Regions from separate parts of the Pseudomonas sp. I3-I5 genome, predicted to be linked through region 2. Evidence: predicted binding sites of a transcription regulator. Region 2 holds the regulator's gene; each other region holds the start of a gene.
The links. The regulator sigma-54, encoded in region 2, starts transcription at its own class of promoters, with help from an activator protein. The targets are predictions, from matches to a motif close to ANTGGCATNNANNTTGCTNT.

Region 1 (4,531 bases), 1.3 Mb from region 2:
CAGCATTTCGGCGGCCGGGTTCATGTATTCCAGCCGCAGCTCGGCGTTGAGCAGCAGCGTGGCCGTGGTCAGGTTGTCCAGAAGCAGACGGTGTTGTGCATCACTGATGGTCATGGTGCGGCGTCGACCTCTTTCGGTGCTTGCTGGCAAAGGAGCCGCGCTGTGCGCGACACATCCAGTGGTTGCTGTTGGTCTGGAAATGCAAGAAACAAACCAAGGCGCCGAAAAGAGGCAGATTCGACAGGATCCTGTAACTTTTCGCCCAGATTCGCACCAGAAGACGCTGCATTAACGTTTCAGGTGCTTCATTTTGGAATAAATAACGGTGCAACCAGGTAATTGCTGCACCATTTTGGAGCATAGGGCTTTTACGAGGGATCGCAAAGCTGGCCAGTTGCCCTGATCATGCCCTGCTTCATCAGCGGTGCACTTGGCCGGCTTGCAATAGCGCTAGCTACGCGCTGCGCACAGGCCTGCCCGTCCTGACGCCTGAATGCCGCAAGCTGTTCAAGCAATTGACTTTCGAGCCTGTCCAGCTGCGGGCGAATGACCGTTTGCAGGTCCGCCCGCAGGTGGTGCGGCGCTTGTCCTGCCAAGCGCCATTGGTGCAGCAGGGTGTACTGCACAAGCTTGTTGGCTTCCATCTGGTCGGCAAAAAAGGCTTCGGTATCGTGCGGGGCCAGGCCAAACACAGGTGCAGCCACCTGCACGCGCATCAGGACCTCTTGCTCGCGTTCAGTGGCTTGCACGGGTTGCCCTTTGTCCCACTTGTGCAAGGCAACGGCCTGCGCAATGGCCAGGCGCTGCTCAATGGTAGCTAACAACGGCTCAAGAGCAGGGTGTTGCGGTGCAGCAGCAGTGCAGCCAGTCAAGCTGAACGCTGTAAACAGACAAAGCAGTCGATTGCGCATACAGGGTGCCTCCTAGGGGTGGAGGTCTGATTCTGAGAGGGATGGGCAACGCACCGAGGTAGGTAACTTCCGAAATGCCTGAAGTCCAAAACGCAAACGGCCTCCCAAGGGAGGCCGTTTCGATCCAGTCATCGGCGCCAGGCGCCGATCAGATCAGCAGCTGTAGTACAGCTCGTATTCCAGCGGATGGACGAAGGTACGGACCTTGATTTCTTCTTCGCTCTTGAGCTCGATGAACGCGTCGATGAAATCATCGGAGAACACGCCGCCCTTGGTCAGGAACGCACGGCCCTTGTCCAGCTCTTCCAGGGCTTCCTTCAGGCTGCCGCACACCTGTGGGATGTCCTTGGCCTCTTCAGGCGGCAGGTCATACAGGTTTTTGTCGGCTGCATCGCCTGGGTGGATCTTGTTCTGGATGCCGTCCAGGCCAGCCATCAGCAAGGCCGCGAAGGCCAGGTACGGGTTAGCCGATGGGTCTGGGAAACGCGCCTCGATACGGCGGGCTTTCGGGCTGCCGACATAAGGGATACGGATCGAAGCCGAACGGTTGCGTGCCGAGTAGGCCAGCATCACGGGTGCCTCGAAACCTGGGACCAGACGCTTGTACGAGTTGGTCGACGGGTTGGTGAAGCCGTTCAGGGCCTTGCCGTGCTTGATGATGCCGCCGATGAAGTACAGGGCGGTGTCGGACAGGCCGGCATAGCCTTCACCTGCGAAGGTGTTCTTGCCGTCTTTCCAGATCGACATGTGCACGTGCATACCCGAGCCGTTGTCGCCGTACAGCGGCTTCGGCATGAAGGTAGCGGTGCGGCCGTAGGCGTCGGCAACGTTGTGCACGACGTACTTGAGGGCCTGGACTTCGTCGGCCTTCTTCACCAGGGTGTTGAACTTGACGCCGATTTCGTTCTGGCCGGCGGTGGCCACTTCATGGTGGTGCACTTCGACCAGCTGGCCCATCTCTTCCAGTGCGTTGCACATGGCAGTACGGATTTCGTGGTCGTGGTCGAATGGCGGTACTGGGAAGTAGCCACCTTTGACGCCTGGGCGGTGGCCTTTGTTGCCGCCTTCGATATCGGCACCGGTCATCCACGAGCCTTGCTCGGAGAAGATCTTGAACATCGAGCCGGAGATGTCCGACTGGAACTTCACTTCGTCGAAGATGAAGAACTCAGGCTCCGGGCCGGCGAACACGGTGTCACCGATGCCAGTGCTCTTGAGGTATTCCTCGGCGCGCTTGGCGATCGCACGTGGGTCACGGTCGTAGCCCTGCATGCTCGACGGGTCGACGATGTCACAGGTAATGATCAGCGTCGGCTCTTCGGTGAACGGGTCCAGAACGGCAGTCTCGTCTACCGGCATCAGGATCATGTCGGAGGCTTCGATGCCTTTCCAGCCAGCGATGGAGGAGCCGTCGAACATCTTGCCGACTTCGAAGAAGTCTTCGTCCAACGCATCACGCGCCGGCATGGTCACGTGGTGCTGAGTACCTTTGGTGTCCGTGAAACGCAGATCAATCCACTTGACGTCATGATCTTTGATGAGCTGAACCGACTTCGACATGTTGTCCTCCGGATGGTCTAGGGCACGGTTGGCCGCCGCCCTGGAAAAAGGGTGTTGCCGGGCGCGGATAGTCGGCCAAGCTTACCTGCCTCACAAGGGAGCAAATTGCATGCCAGTGCCCGAAAATGGCGAGGTCGGGACAGAAGGGGGCGTTTGTGGGCATCTGGCTGGGGCTGCAGGGAGAAATGTGCACCCTTACGATGCGATTTTTTTAATTGTCGCACCAATAAGGTGCATTGGGTCGAATGGCGTTGAATGGGATCGTACTCGACGTATGAGGCCGACTGGATGCAATGGGCCGTCTGCCCAAGATCGCAGATACCGCCTTCAAGCCCCGACGCGCGGTGTCTGAAGTTGGCTTCCTGCATTTTTCTGCAAGCTTCTGCTCAAAAGTTGGTCAAATCCTGAGCAATTTCCGATATAATTCGCGCCCCTCATTTTCGGCAGGCCCTGCGCGCGCTGTAAACCAATGAAACTTATCGTCAAAGTCTTCCCAGAGATCACCATCAAGAGCCGGCCGGTGCGCAAGCGCTTCATCCGTCAGCTCGCCAAGAACATCCGCAACGTGCTCAAGGATCTGGATCCTGAGCTCGTGGTCGATGGTGTCTGGGACAACCTCGAGGTAATCACCCGCATCGAGGACGAGAAGGTTCAGCGCGAGATCGTCGAGCGCCTGACCTGTACACCGGGTATTACCCACTTCCTGCAGGTCGAGGAGTACCCCCTGGGCGACTTCGACGACATCGTCGCCAAGTGCAAGCAGCACTTCGGCCACCTGCTGGCCGGCAAGCACTTTGCGGTGCGTTGCAAGCGCGGTGGGCACCACGACTTCACGTCGATGGACGTCGACCGCTACGTGGGCAGCCAGCTGCGCCAGCAGTGCGGTGCGGCCGGCATCACGTTGAAGAACCCGGAAGTGCTGGTACGCATCGAAATCCGCAACCAGCGCCTGTTCGTGATCCACAACCAGCACCAAGGGATTGGCGGCTACCCGCTGGGCGCCCTGGAGCAGACCCTGGTCCTGATGTCCGGCGGGTTCGACTCTACCGTGGCCGCCTACCAGATGATGCGTCGCGGCCTGATGACGCACTTCTGCTTCTTCAACCTCGGCGGACGTGCCCACGAACTGGGCGTGATGGAAGTGGCACACTTCCTTTGGAAGAAGTACGGCAGCAGCCAGCGCGTGCTGTTCATCAGCGTACCCTTCGAGGAAGTGGTCGGCGAGATCCTCAACAAGGTCGACAACAGCTACATGGGCGTCACCCTCAAGCGCATGATGCTCCGTGCCGCGGCGCGAATGGCCGAGCGCCTTGAGATCGACGCGCTGGTGACTGGCGAAGCCATATCCCAGGTATCCAGCCAGACCCTGCCGAACCTGTCGATCATCGACTCGGCCACCGACAAGCTGGTGCTGCGCCCTCTGCTGGCGACCCACAAGCAGGACATCATCGACCAGGCCAACGCCATCGGTACCGCCGATTTCGCCAAGCACATGCCCGAATACTGCGGCGTGATTTCGGTGAACCCGACTACCCATGCCAAGCGTCACCGCATGGAGCACGAAGAAAAGCAGTTCGAGATGCAGGTACTCGAGCGCGCCATCGAGCGCGCCAAGTTCATCTCCATCGACCATGTGATCGATGAGCTGGGCAAGGACATCGAGATCGAAGAAGTGGCCGAGGCATTGCCGGGCCAGATCGTCATCGATATCCGCCACCCCGACGCCCAGGAGGACGAGCCTCTGGCGATCGACGGTATCGAAGTCCAGGCGCTTCCGTTCTATGCCATCAACAGCAAGTTCAAGCACCTGGACCCCACGCGCCAGTACTTGCTGTATTGCGACAAAGGTGTGATGAGCCGTCTGCACGCACACCACCTGCTCAGTGAGGGACATGCCAATGTGCGTGTTTATCGTCCGGCATAAGACGCCAGGGCTGTATGGCGGCAGCATCCGCCATCGCCCTCCCGACCTGCGGGCCCGCTGAGCCTCAAACGTACTTATTCGCCGCCTACACTGGCGGCAACCGAATCCTCTGATCGAGATACAGTTGTGATCGAAA
Region 2 (4,531 bases):
CGAGAGCGCCATCGACTACTACGCCATCAACGCCCACAGCGTCCAGTTCCTGCCCGACGGCAGGCTCCAGTACGAAATGACCGCCGACAAAGTCGAACATCTCAAGGCCAGCGAGGTCACGATGTTGACCACGCCGGACTTGCACCTGTACCGCGGCACGGCGTTTCCGTGGCATGTACAAAGCACCCGCGCCGAGGTCAACCCCGACGGCAGCGAGGTCGAGTTGATCGACAATGTGCGGGTTGCCCGCACTGACGAACAGAAGCGTGAGACCATCATCACCAGCTCGCGCATGACCGTGTTCCCGCAGAAGCAATATGCGCAGACCGAGCAAGCCGTTAGAATCGACGGCGCCGGTGGAACGACCACGGGCAAAGGAATGAAAGCGTACCTGAAAGAAGGCAGGATGGACCTGCTCTCTAACGTAAGAGGACAGTATGAGGCTCGTTAAAACCCTCCCCCTTTTGCTCAGCCTGAGCGCAGCACTGGGAAGCGCGAGCGCCCTCGCCCTGCCGAACGACCGTGACCAGCCGATTCGCATCCAGGCCGACAATGCGCACCTGGACGACAAGAAAGGCGTGGCCACCTATACCGGTGACGTGATCATCACCCAGGGCTCTATGATGATCAAAGGCAACACCGTAACCATCACTCGCACGAACGGTGGCGACATCGACGTGGTGACCTCGGTGGGCAACCTGGCCTATTTCGAGCAGCAACAAAGCGCGTCCAAGGCGGACAAGATGAAAGGCTGGGGCGTTACCATCCAGTACCAGGCCCAGAAAGACCTGGTGGTGCTCACCGACCGAGCCAAGGTGGAAAACGAAGGCAACACCACCGAAGGCGAGAAAATCGTCTACAACACCCAGACACAAGTGGCCACTGCCGGTCGGGGTGGCAACGTAACCACGCCACGTCAGCGTATCGACATGGTGATCCAGCCCAAGAAGAAGGCCGAGTAAATGGCAACCCTCAAAGCCCAGCACCTGGCCAAGAGCTACAAGGGCCGCCAGGTCGTGCGAGACGTCAGCCTGTCGATCGACAGCGGTCAGATCGTCGGCCTGCTCGGCCCCAATGGCGCCGGCAAGACTACGTGCTTCTACATGATCGTTGGCCTGGTTCAGGCCGATCAGGGGCGCGTGCTGATCGACAGCCTCGATGTCAGCCACCAGCCCATGCACGGTCGCGCCCGGGCCGGTATCGGCTATCTACCGCAGGAAGCGTCGATCTTCCGCAAGCTGTCGGTGGCCGACAACATCAAGGCGATCCTGGAAACCCGCAAGGATCTTGATCGCGAGGGCCAGCGCCAGGAGCTCGAAAGCCTGCTTCAGGAATTCCACATCAGCCACATTCGCGACAACCTGGGCATGAGCCTGTCCGGCGGCGAGCGGCGGCGTGTCGAGATTGCCCGGGCATTGGCAACCTCTCCAAAATTCATCTTGCTCGACGAGCCCTTCGCAGGCGTGGACCCCATTTCGGTCGGTGATATCAAGCAGATCATTCATCACCTCAAAGCCAAGGGCATCGGTGTGCTGATCACGGACCACAACGTGCGTGAAACGCTGGATATCTGTGAAACGGCCTACATCGTCAACGACGGCCGCCTGATCGCCGAGGGCGATGCCCAGACCATCCTGGCCAATGACCTGGTGAAAGAAGTTTACCTGGGGCACGAGTTCAGGCTTTGATCACGACGCGCGCCTTGGGCACGAACAAAGACGCCCCCAAGTCGGGCCAAGTTGTTACAGTGCTCTAGGCAAACGCTACAATTTAAGGCATAAATCTTGCTTGAAATGGCGCCCCGGCGCCCTCGTGTAGTGGAAGGCGCATGTGCGCCGGCGAACAAGGTACAAAGCATCTGCCATGAAACCATCGCTCGTCCTAAAAATGGGCCAGCAACTGACGATGACACCGCAGTTGCAACAGGCCATCCGCCTGCTCCAGCTTTCCACCCTGGACCTTCAGCAGGAAATCCAGGAAGCCCTGGAGTCCAATCCGATGCTCGAGCGCCAGGAAGACGGCGACGACTTCGACAACACCGACCCCATGGCGGACAACGCCGAGAACAAACCGACCAGCGACGTCCAGGACAACAGCTTCCAGGAAACCACTGCCAGCGCCGAAAACCTCGAAGACGGCGAGTGGAACGAACGCATCCCCAACGAGCTTCCTGTCGACACCGCCTGGGAAGACATCTACCAGACCAGTGCCAGCAGCCTGCCAAGCAATGACGACGACGAGTGGGATTTCACCACCCGCACTTCGGCTGGCGAGAGCCTGCAAAGCCATCTGCTGTGGCAGTTGAACCTGGCGCCGATGTCCGACACCGACCGGCTCATTGCAGTCACCTTGATCGACAGCATCAACAATCAGGGCTATCTGGAAGACAGTCTGGAAGAGATTTGTGCAGGGTTCGACCCTGAGCTCGACATCGAGCTGGATGAAGTCGAGGCAGTGCTGCATCGTATCCAGCAATTCGAACCTGCTGGTGTCGGCGCCCGCACGCTGGGCGAATGCCTGTTGCTGCAACTGCGCCAGCTGCCGGCCAGCACCCCGTGGATGACCGAGGCCATGCGCCTGGTCAGCGACTTCATCGACCTGCTGGGAAGCCGCGACTACAGCCAGCTCATGCGCCGCATGAAACTCAAGGAAGATGAGCTGCGCCAGGTCATCGAACTGGTGCAGAGCCTCAACCCTCGCCCAGGGTCGCAGATCGAGTCCAGTGAGCCCGAGTACGTGGTGCCGGATGTGATCGTGCGCAAGGACAGCGAGCGGTGGCTGGTGGAACTGAACCAGGAGGCGGTGCCACGCCTGCGCGTTAACGCGCAATACGCCGGGTTCGTACGCCGCGCCGACACCAGTGCCGACAACACCTTCATGCGCAACCAGTTGCAGGAAGCCCGCTGGTTCATCAAGAGCCTGCAAAGCCGCAACGAAACCTTGATGAAGGTGGCTACGCAGATCGTCGAGCATCAGCGCGGTTTCCTGGACCACGGCGACGAGGCGATGAAGCCGCTGGTGCTGCACGACATCGCAGAAGCTGTGGGCATGCACGAGTCGACCATTTCCCGGGTCACCACCCAGAAGTACATGCACACCCCCCGCGGCATCTACGAGCTGAAATACTTTTTCTCGAGCCACGTCAGCACCTCCGAAGGCGGGGAATGCTCGTCCACGGCGATCCGCGCGATCATCAAGAAACTGGTTGCGGCGGAAAATCAGAAAAAGCCATTGAGTGACAGCAAGATCGCTGGTTTACTGGAGGCACAAGGCATCCAGGTCGCCCGTCGCACTGTCGCCAAGTACCGCGAGTCCCTGGGTATCGCACCCTCGAGCGAGCGCAAGCGATTGATGTAGCCCCTGAGATGTGCCACCGCGTTTGTGTGGCAGGTGCAACACCTGCCTCTTTGATGCACGGGCAACAAAAGGAGAAGCTGTATGCAAGTCAATATCAGTGGACAGCATGTAGAAGTCACCCAACCCTTGCGTGATTACGTGCTCGAAAAGCTCGCCCGCGTGGAGAGTCACTTCGACAAGATCACTAACGTGCAGGTCATCATGAAAGTCGAGAAGCTGCAGCAGAAGGTCGAAGCGACCTTGCAGATTCCTGGCGGTGAAGTGGTAGCCAACGCCGAACACGAAGACATGTATGCAGCCATCGACGCCTTGGCCGACAAGCTCGACCGCCAACTGAAAAAACACAAGGAAAAACAGCAAAGCCTGCTGCAAGGTGCAGCAGCCCGCTGATCCCCCTCATCCATGATCCGACTTGAAACCATCCTGACCCCCGGCCGTTCCCTCGTGAACGTGCCGGGCGGCAGCAAGAAGCGCGCCCTGGAAAAGGTCGCCACCCTGATTGCCGATCAAGTACCTGAACTTGAGATGCAAGACGTCTTCGAAAAACTGGTGGCCCGCGAAAAGCTGGGCTCCACTGGTTTCGGCAATGGCATCGCCATCCCCCATTGCCGCCTCGAAGGGTGCTCCTCACCGGTCAGCGCCCTTCTGCACCTTGACGCCCCCATCGATTATGACGCGATCGATGGCGCGCCCGTGGACCTGCTTTTCGTTCTGCTGGTTCCGGTTGCGGCCACCGATGCTCATCTGGAACTGCTGCGCCAGATAGCCAGCATGCTCGATCGCAAGGACGTTCGTGATCGCCTGCGTGCAGCCCAGAGCAGCGAGGCCTTGTTCCAGGTCGTCCTGGACGTACAGAACGAGCATTGAACATGCGCTTGATCATCGTCAGTGGCCGGTCCGGCTCCGGTAAGAGCACGGCCCTCGATGTCCTCGAAGACAACGGTTTCTACTGCATCGACAATTTGCCCGCCGGGCTGCTGCCGCAGTTGGCGGAAAGCGCGCTGCTCAACACCGAATTGCCGCAGCCCAAGGTTGCCGTATCGATTGACGCACGCAACCTGCCAAGCCACTTGTCGCGCTTTCCCGAACTGCTCGAACAAGCGCGTGCTCGTCACATCCAGTGCGACGTGCTGTACCTCGATGCCGACGAAGACACGCTGCTCAAGCGTTTTTC
Region 3 (4,531 bases), 530 kb from region 2:
CCATGGTCACGCTGGTGACGGTGGCCGGCAGGTTGGTGGTCATGGCCGTGGCCGTGCCGTTGATCGAGGCGGTGGCCTTGAAGCTGTAGGTGCCGGCCGGCAGGGCCTCACCGGCGTCATCCTTGCCATCCCAGGTGAAGTCCACCTTGCCGCCAGCCTGGGAACCCAGATCGAGGGTGCGCACCAGCTTGCCGTCCTTGTCGCACACCCCCACCGAGGTGGCGGTACTCGAGCCGGTCAGGTTCACCGAGCCCTTCATGTCCTTGCTGGTGTCGACCATGGCCTTGTCGGTCTGCACGATCACGTTGCGCCCGACCAGCGACGATGCCTGCAAGGCCTGGGAAGACTGAAACGCACCGGCGATGTAATTGACCGAGCTGTTCAGGGTCTGGATACCTTCCAAGCTGCTGAACTGCGCCAACTGCGCCACGAACTCGCCGTTCTGCTGCGGGTCGAGGGGGTTCTGGTTCTTCATCTGGGTGACCAGCAGCTGCAGGAAGGCATCTTTGCCCAGCGCACTGCCGGCGGCGCCGGTCTTATCGTCGTTCTTGCTTTCTTTGCGTTGCAGCGAGTTCAGGTAGCTACTACCGACGTCGCCTGTGGCATTGGTGGTGGTCATGTCGGCGTCCTATCACTGACCCAGGGTCAGTACCTTCTGCATCATGCTCTTGGCCGTGTTCATCAACTCGGCATTGGTCTGGAACGCGCGGCTGGCCGAGATCATGTCAGCCATCTCCTCGACCACGTTGACGTTGGGGTAATACACGTAGCCGTCCTTGTTCGCCGCCGGGTGGCTGGGCTCGTAGCGAGCCTCGAGGTTGCTCTGGTCCTCGACGATGCCAGTTACCTGCACGCCCTGCCCTGCCTCGCCCTGGTCCTCGAACAGCGACTGGCTGGTGCCGGCCTGGGTGTTCTGGAACGTGGTGGCGAACACGGGATGACGAGCGCGGTAGGTCTGGTCGATGCTCGACGAGACCGTCTCGGCGTTGGCGATGTTGGAGGCGACGGTGTTCAGGCGCGTGTTCTGCGCGCTCATGCCGGAACCGGCAATGTTGAAGACACTGGAAAGGGACATGGTCATTCTCCCCGCAGGGCTGACACCAGCCCTTTGAATTTACTGTTGAGCAACGTGAAGCTGGCCTGGAAGCCGATGGCATTTTCGGTGTAGTTGGACTGCTCGATCTGCGCGTCCACGGTGTTCTGGTCGATCGAGGGCTGCATCGGCGTGCGGTACTTGAGGGCTTCGTCGCTCAGCGCCACGCCGTCGGCCTCGATGTGCCGGCTGTTGGTGCGCTCCAGACCGAAGCGGCCGCCGTTCTGCTGCTTGTCGCTTTCGGCGGCCAGCACAGAGGCGAAGTCCAGGTCACGGGCCTTGTAGTTGGGGGTGTCGGCGTTGGCGATGTTGTTGGCCAGCACTTCGGCGCGTTGCGCACGAAAGCCCAGGGCCTTTTCATGGATACCAAGCGCCTTGTCGAAGCTGATGCTCATGTCGGGGAAACCTTCAGCGGTTGACCAGAGTGTCGTTGCCGAAGGTTTTAGCAAGGCTTGTGCCAACATCTGCAAAGCCCGGATTCAAGGCCTTGCAGCCCTGCTCGCAGGGGCGCGATGCCAGAAAAGCGGCAAACCGCACGTGGCCGAATGGCCACAAGCGGCAAAAAGAAGCGCACTTGAGCGGCAAAACAAAAATTTGACGTCAGCGGCAGGGCCGACTCAGTGAAGGCCGCTGACAAGACGTCTTGTCAGCGCCATATACGACTCAGGCCTACTTGGCCTGGTAGATGATCCCCGGGCTGCATTGCACCATCTGGTAATGATCCGGCAGGCCGTTGAGGGCTTCGGATGCGCCCAGGAACAGATACCCGCCCGGCTTGAGCGTGCTGTGGATGCGCAGCAGGATGTCTTTCTTGACCTGGGCCGAGAAGTAGATCAACACGTTGCGGCAGAACACGATGTCGAATTTGCCCAGGCTTGCATAGCTGTCGAGCAGGTTGAACGAGCGGAACTCCACCCGGTTGCGAATCGCCGGCTTGATGGCCCAGCGCCCCGGCCCCTTGGGGTCGAAGTAGCGCTGCAGGCGCTCGGCCGACAAGCCGCGGGCTATCGCCAGGCTGTCGTATTCGCCAGTCTTGCAGTTGTTGAGCATGGTGCCCGACAGGTCGGTCGCAACGATCTGCGCGCCCATTTTCAGCTGGCCCAGGTTGCTGCGTTCGAACTCGTCGATGGCCATGGAGATGGAGTACGGCTCCTGGCCCGACGAGCACGCCGCCGACCACATGCGCAGGCGCTGGCCGGGGTTGTTGCGGATGAACTCGGGGATGACCTTGTTCTTGAGCACCTCGAACGGGTAGGTATCGCGAAACCACAGGGTTTCGTTGGTGGTCATAGCGTCGACCACCTGCTCGCGCAGGCCGCCACGCGGCTGCGCCTGAATGCGCTGCACCAGCTCGCCCAGGCTCTTGATGCCCTGCTGCTCCATCAACTTGTTGAGGCGGCTGGACACCAGGTACTGCTTATTCTCGCCCAGCAAGATGCCACAGGCTTTTTCCAGAAATACCCGGAACTGTTCGAAATCCAAATTACCCGTAGACACTGCTGCCGCCTCTTTTCAATCACTGTGGCCGGGGCGAACCCCGGCGCCTTTCAATGCGCTGCCTTGATCCGGTCAACCACGCGCTGGGCCAGATCATCCGGCCGGAACTTGGCCAGGAAGTCATCGGCGCCCACTTTCTTGACCATCGCCTGGTTGAACACCCCGGACAGGGAAGTATGCAGGCAGATGTGCAGTTTTTGCATGCGCGGGTCGCTGCGAATTTCCGCTGTCAGGGTATAGCCGTCCATTTCCGGCATCTCAATGTCGGAAATCATCATCAGAAACTCTTCTTCTGGCTTCTTGCCTTCGTCCACCAACTGGCGCAGGTAGTTCAAGGCCTGGCGACCGTCATTGAGCGCCACCACCTCGACGCCGACGGTCTGCAGGCAGCGGCTGACCTGCTTGCGTGCCACCGACGAATCGTCGACGGTCAACACCCGCAGCATCACGGCCTTGTCCTGCACCTCGGCGTCCACCACACCCGCCGACACCGACTCCGAAGACGGCGCGACCTCGGCCAGCACCTTCTCCACGTCGATGATCTCGACCATGCGGTTGTCCACCCGAGTGACTGCCGTCAGGTAGTGATCGCGGCCGGTCCCCTTGGGTGGCGGATGGATTTCTTCCCAGTTCATGTTGACGATGCGCTCGACCGAGTGCACCAGGAAGCCCTGGGTCTTGGTGTTGTACTCGGTAATGATCACGAAACTGCTGCGCGTGTCCTCCTGCAACGGGCGCAGGCCGGTGGCCATCGACAGGTCAAGGATCGGGATCGTCGCGCCGCGAATGTTGGCGACGCCGCGCACTACCGGGTGCGCCTTGGGCAGAATGGTCAGCGCAGGGCATTGCAGCACTTCCCTGACCTTGAAAACGTTGATGCCATAAAGCTGTTCGCCGTTGAGGCGGAACAGCAGCAGTTCCAGGCGATTCTGCCCTACCAGCTGTGTGCGCTGGTTGACCGAATCCATAACCCCCGCCATGCCGAACTCCTTACCTGTCAGCCATTCGTTGCCACTCACTCAAGAAGTCGGCACGGGCTTTGCTTTTTTGAGCGCCATGTACATGAAAACGACAGTTTCCCGACGATTGACGCGCCTGCTGGCTGGCTTGCTGGCCGCACTGTGCCTGCTGGTACCGGTTCGCACCTGGGCGGACGCGTTCACCATGCCTGAACAGCTTATCGGTGTCACCCAGGGGTTTCTTGAGTTCACCGTCGAAGATTATCTCGCCACGACCCAAACGGCCGGCCGCTACGAGATTCAGGTCAACCCGTTGGACCCACGGTTGCGCATGCCCCTGTGCAGCCAGGCGCTCGACGCCTCGTTGGAAAGCCCGAGCGTGCCGCTGGGGCGGGTGACGGTGCGTGTGCGCTGCGACGGCGCGGCGCCTTGGACCGTGTTCGTGCCCGCCACTGTTCGCTTGTTCCGCGAGGTGGTCGTGGTCACCCGCCCGCTGCGACGGGACAACGTGGTGAGCGAAGGTGATGTGGCCCTGCGCGAACGGGACGTCGGCACGCTGGGCCAAGGGTTTCTGACCGATATGGGCCAGGCGGTCGGCATGAAGATGCTGCGCCCGACGGTGATGGATCAGGTGCTGACGCCTCAGCACCTGGAGCAGGCGGAGGTGGTGCGCAAAGGCGATCATGTGGTGATCGTTGCCCGCAGCGGCACGTTGAGCGTACGCATGCCTGGCGAGGCGCTGAGCAAAGGCGGCATCAGCGAGCAGATTCGGGTGCGCAACCTCAATTCCAAACGCGTGGTCAAGGCCATGGTGACAGGCCCGGGCCAGGTCGAGGTGAGCATGTAAGCCAGTGGGCGAAAGCCGCTGGCGCACGGGAACCGCTTTTTTTAGACTGTGTCAGAAAACGGGTAACAGGCTGTCGCTCAAGACAGCCACGCATTTGTGCCTAAAGTTTATCGTGAGTTGGCCGAAAACAAGGCA

Region 1: glnA (type I glutamate--ammonia ligase) is a predicted target of sigma-54. The motif match lies at 2,569-2,588, and genes of this name have one in related genera.
Region 3: flgB (flagellar basal body rod protein FlgB) is a predicted target of sigma-54. The motif match lies at 1,536-1,555, and genes of this name have one in related genera.

What each region holds. Positions count from the first base shown of each region.
Region 1 covers NZ_CP093940.1:173,968-178,498, forward strand. The annotation lists gene glnL (nitrogen regulation protein NR(II)) at 1-114, opposite strand, end outside; gene MOP87_RS00755 (chorismate mutase) at 369-911, opposite strand; gene glnA (type I glutamate--ammonia ligase) at 1,065-2,471, opposite strand; gene thiI (tRNA uracil 4-sulfurtransferase ThiI) at 2,941-4,395, shown strand; gene typA (translational GTPase TypA) at 4,522-4,531, shown strand, end outside.
Region 2 covers NZ_CP093940.1:3,700,428-3,704,958, forward strand. The annotation lists gene lptC (LPS export ABC transporter periplasmic protein LptC) at 1-451, shown strand, start outside; gene lptA (lipopolysaccharide transport periplasmic protein LptA) at 438-962, shown strand; gene lptB (LPS export ABC transporter ATP-binding protein) at 963-1,688, shown strand; gene MOP87_RS16525 (RNA polymerase factor sigma-54) at 1,864-3,357, shown strand; gene raiA (ribosome-associated translation inhibitor RaiA) at 3,439-3,747, shown strand; gene ptsN (PTS IIA-like nitrogen regulatory protein PtsN) at 3,760-4,224, shown strand; gene rapZ (RNase adapter RapZ) at 4,227-4,531, shown strand, end outside.
Region 3 covers NZ_CP093940.1:3,171,335-3,175,865, forward strand. The annotation lists gene flgD (flagellar hook assembly protein FlgD) at 1-619, opposite strand, end outside; gene flgC (flagellar basal body rod protein FlgC) at 632-1,075, opposite strand; gene flgB (flagellar basal body rod protein FlgB) at 1,078-1,488, opposite strand; gene cheR (protein-glutamate O-methyltransferase CheR) at 1,763-2,590, opposite strand; gene MOP87_RS14085 (chemotaxis protein CheV) at 2,641-3,570, opposite strand; gene flgA (flagellar basal body P-ring formation chaperone FlgA) at 3,647-4,396, shown strand.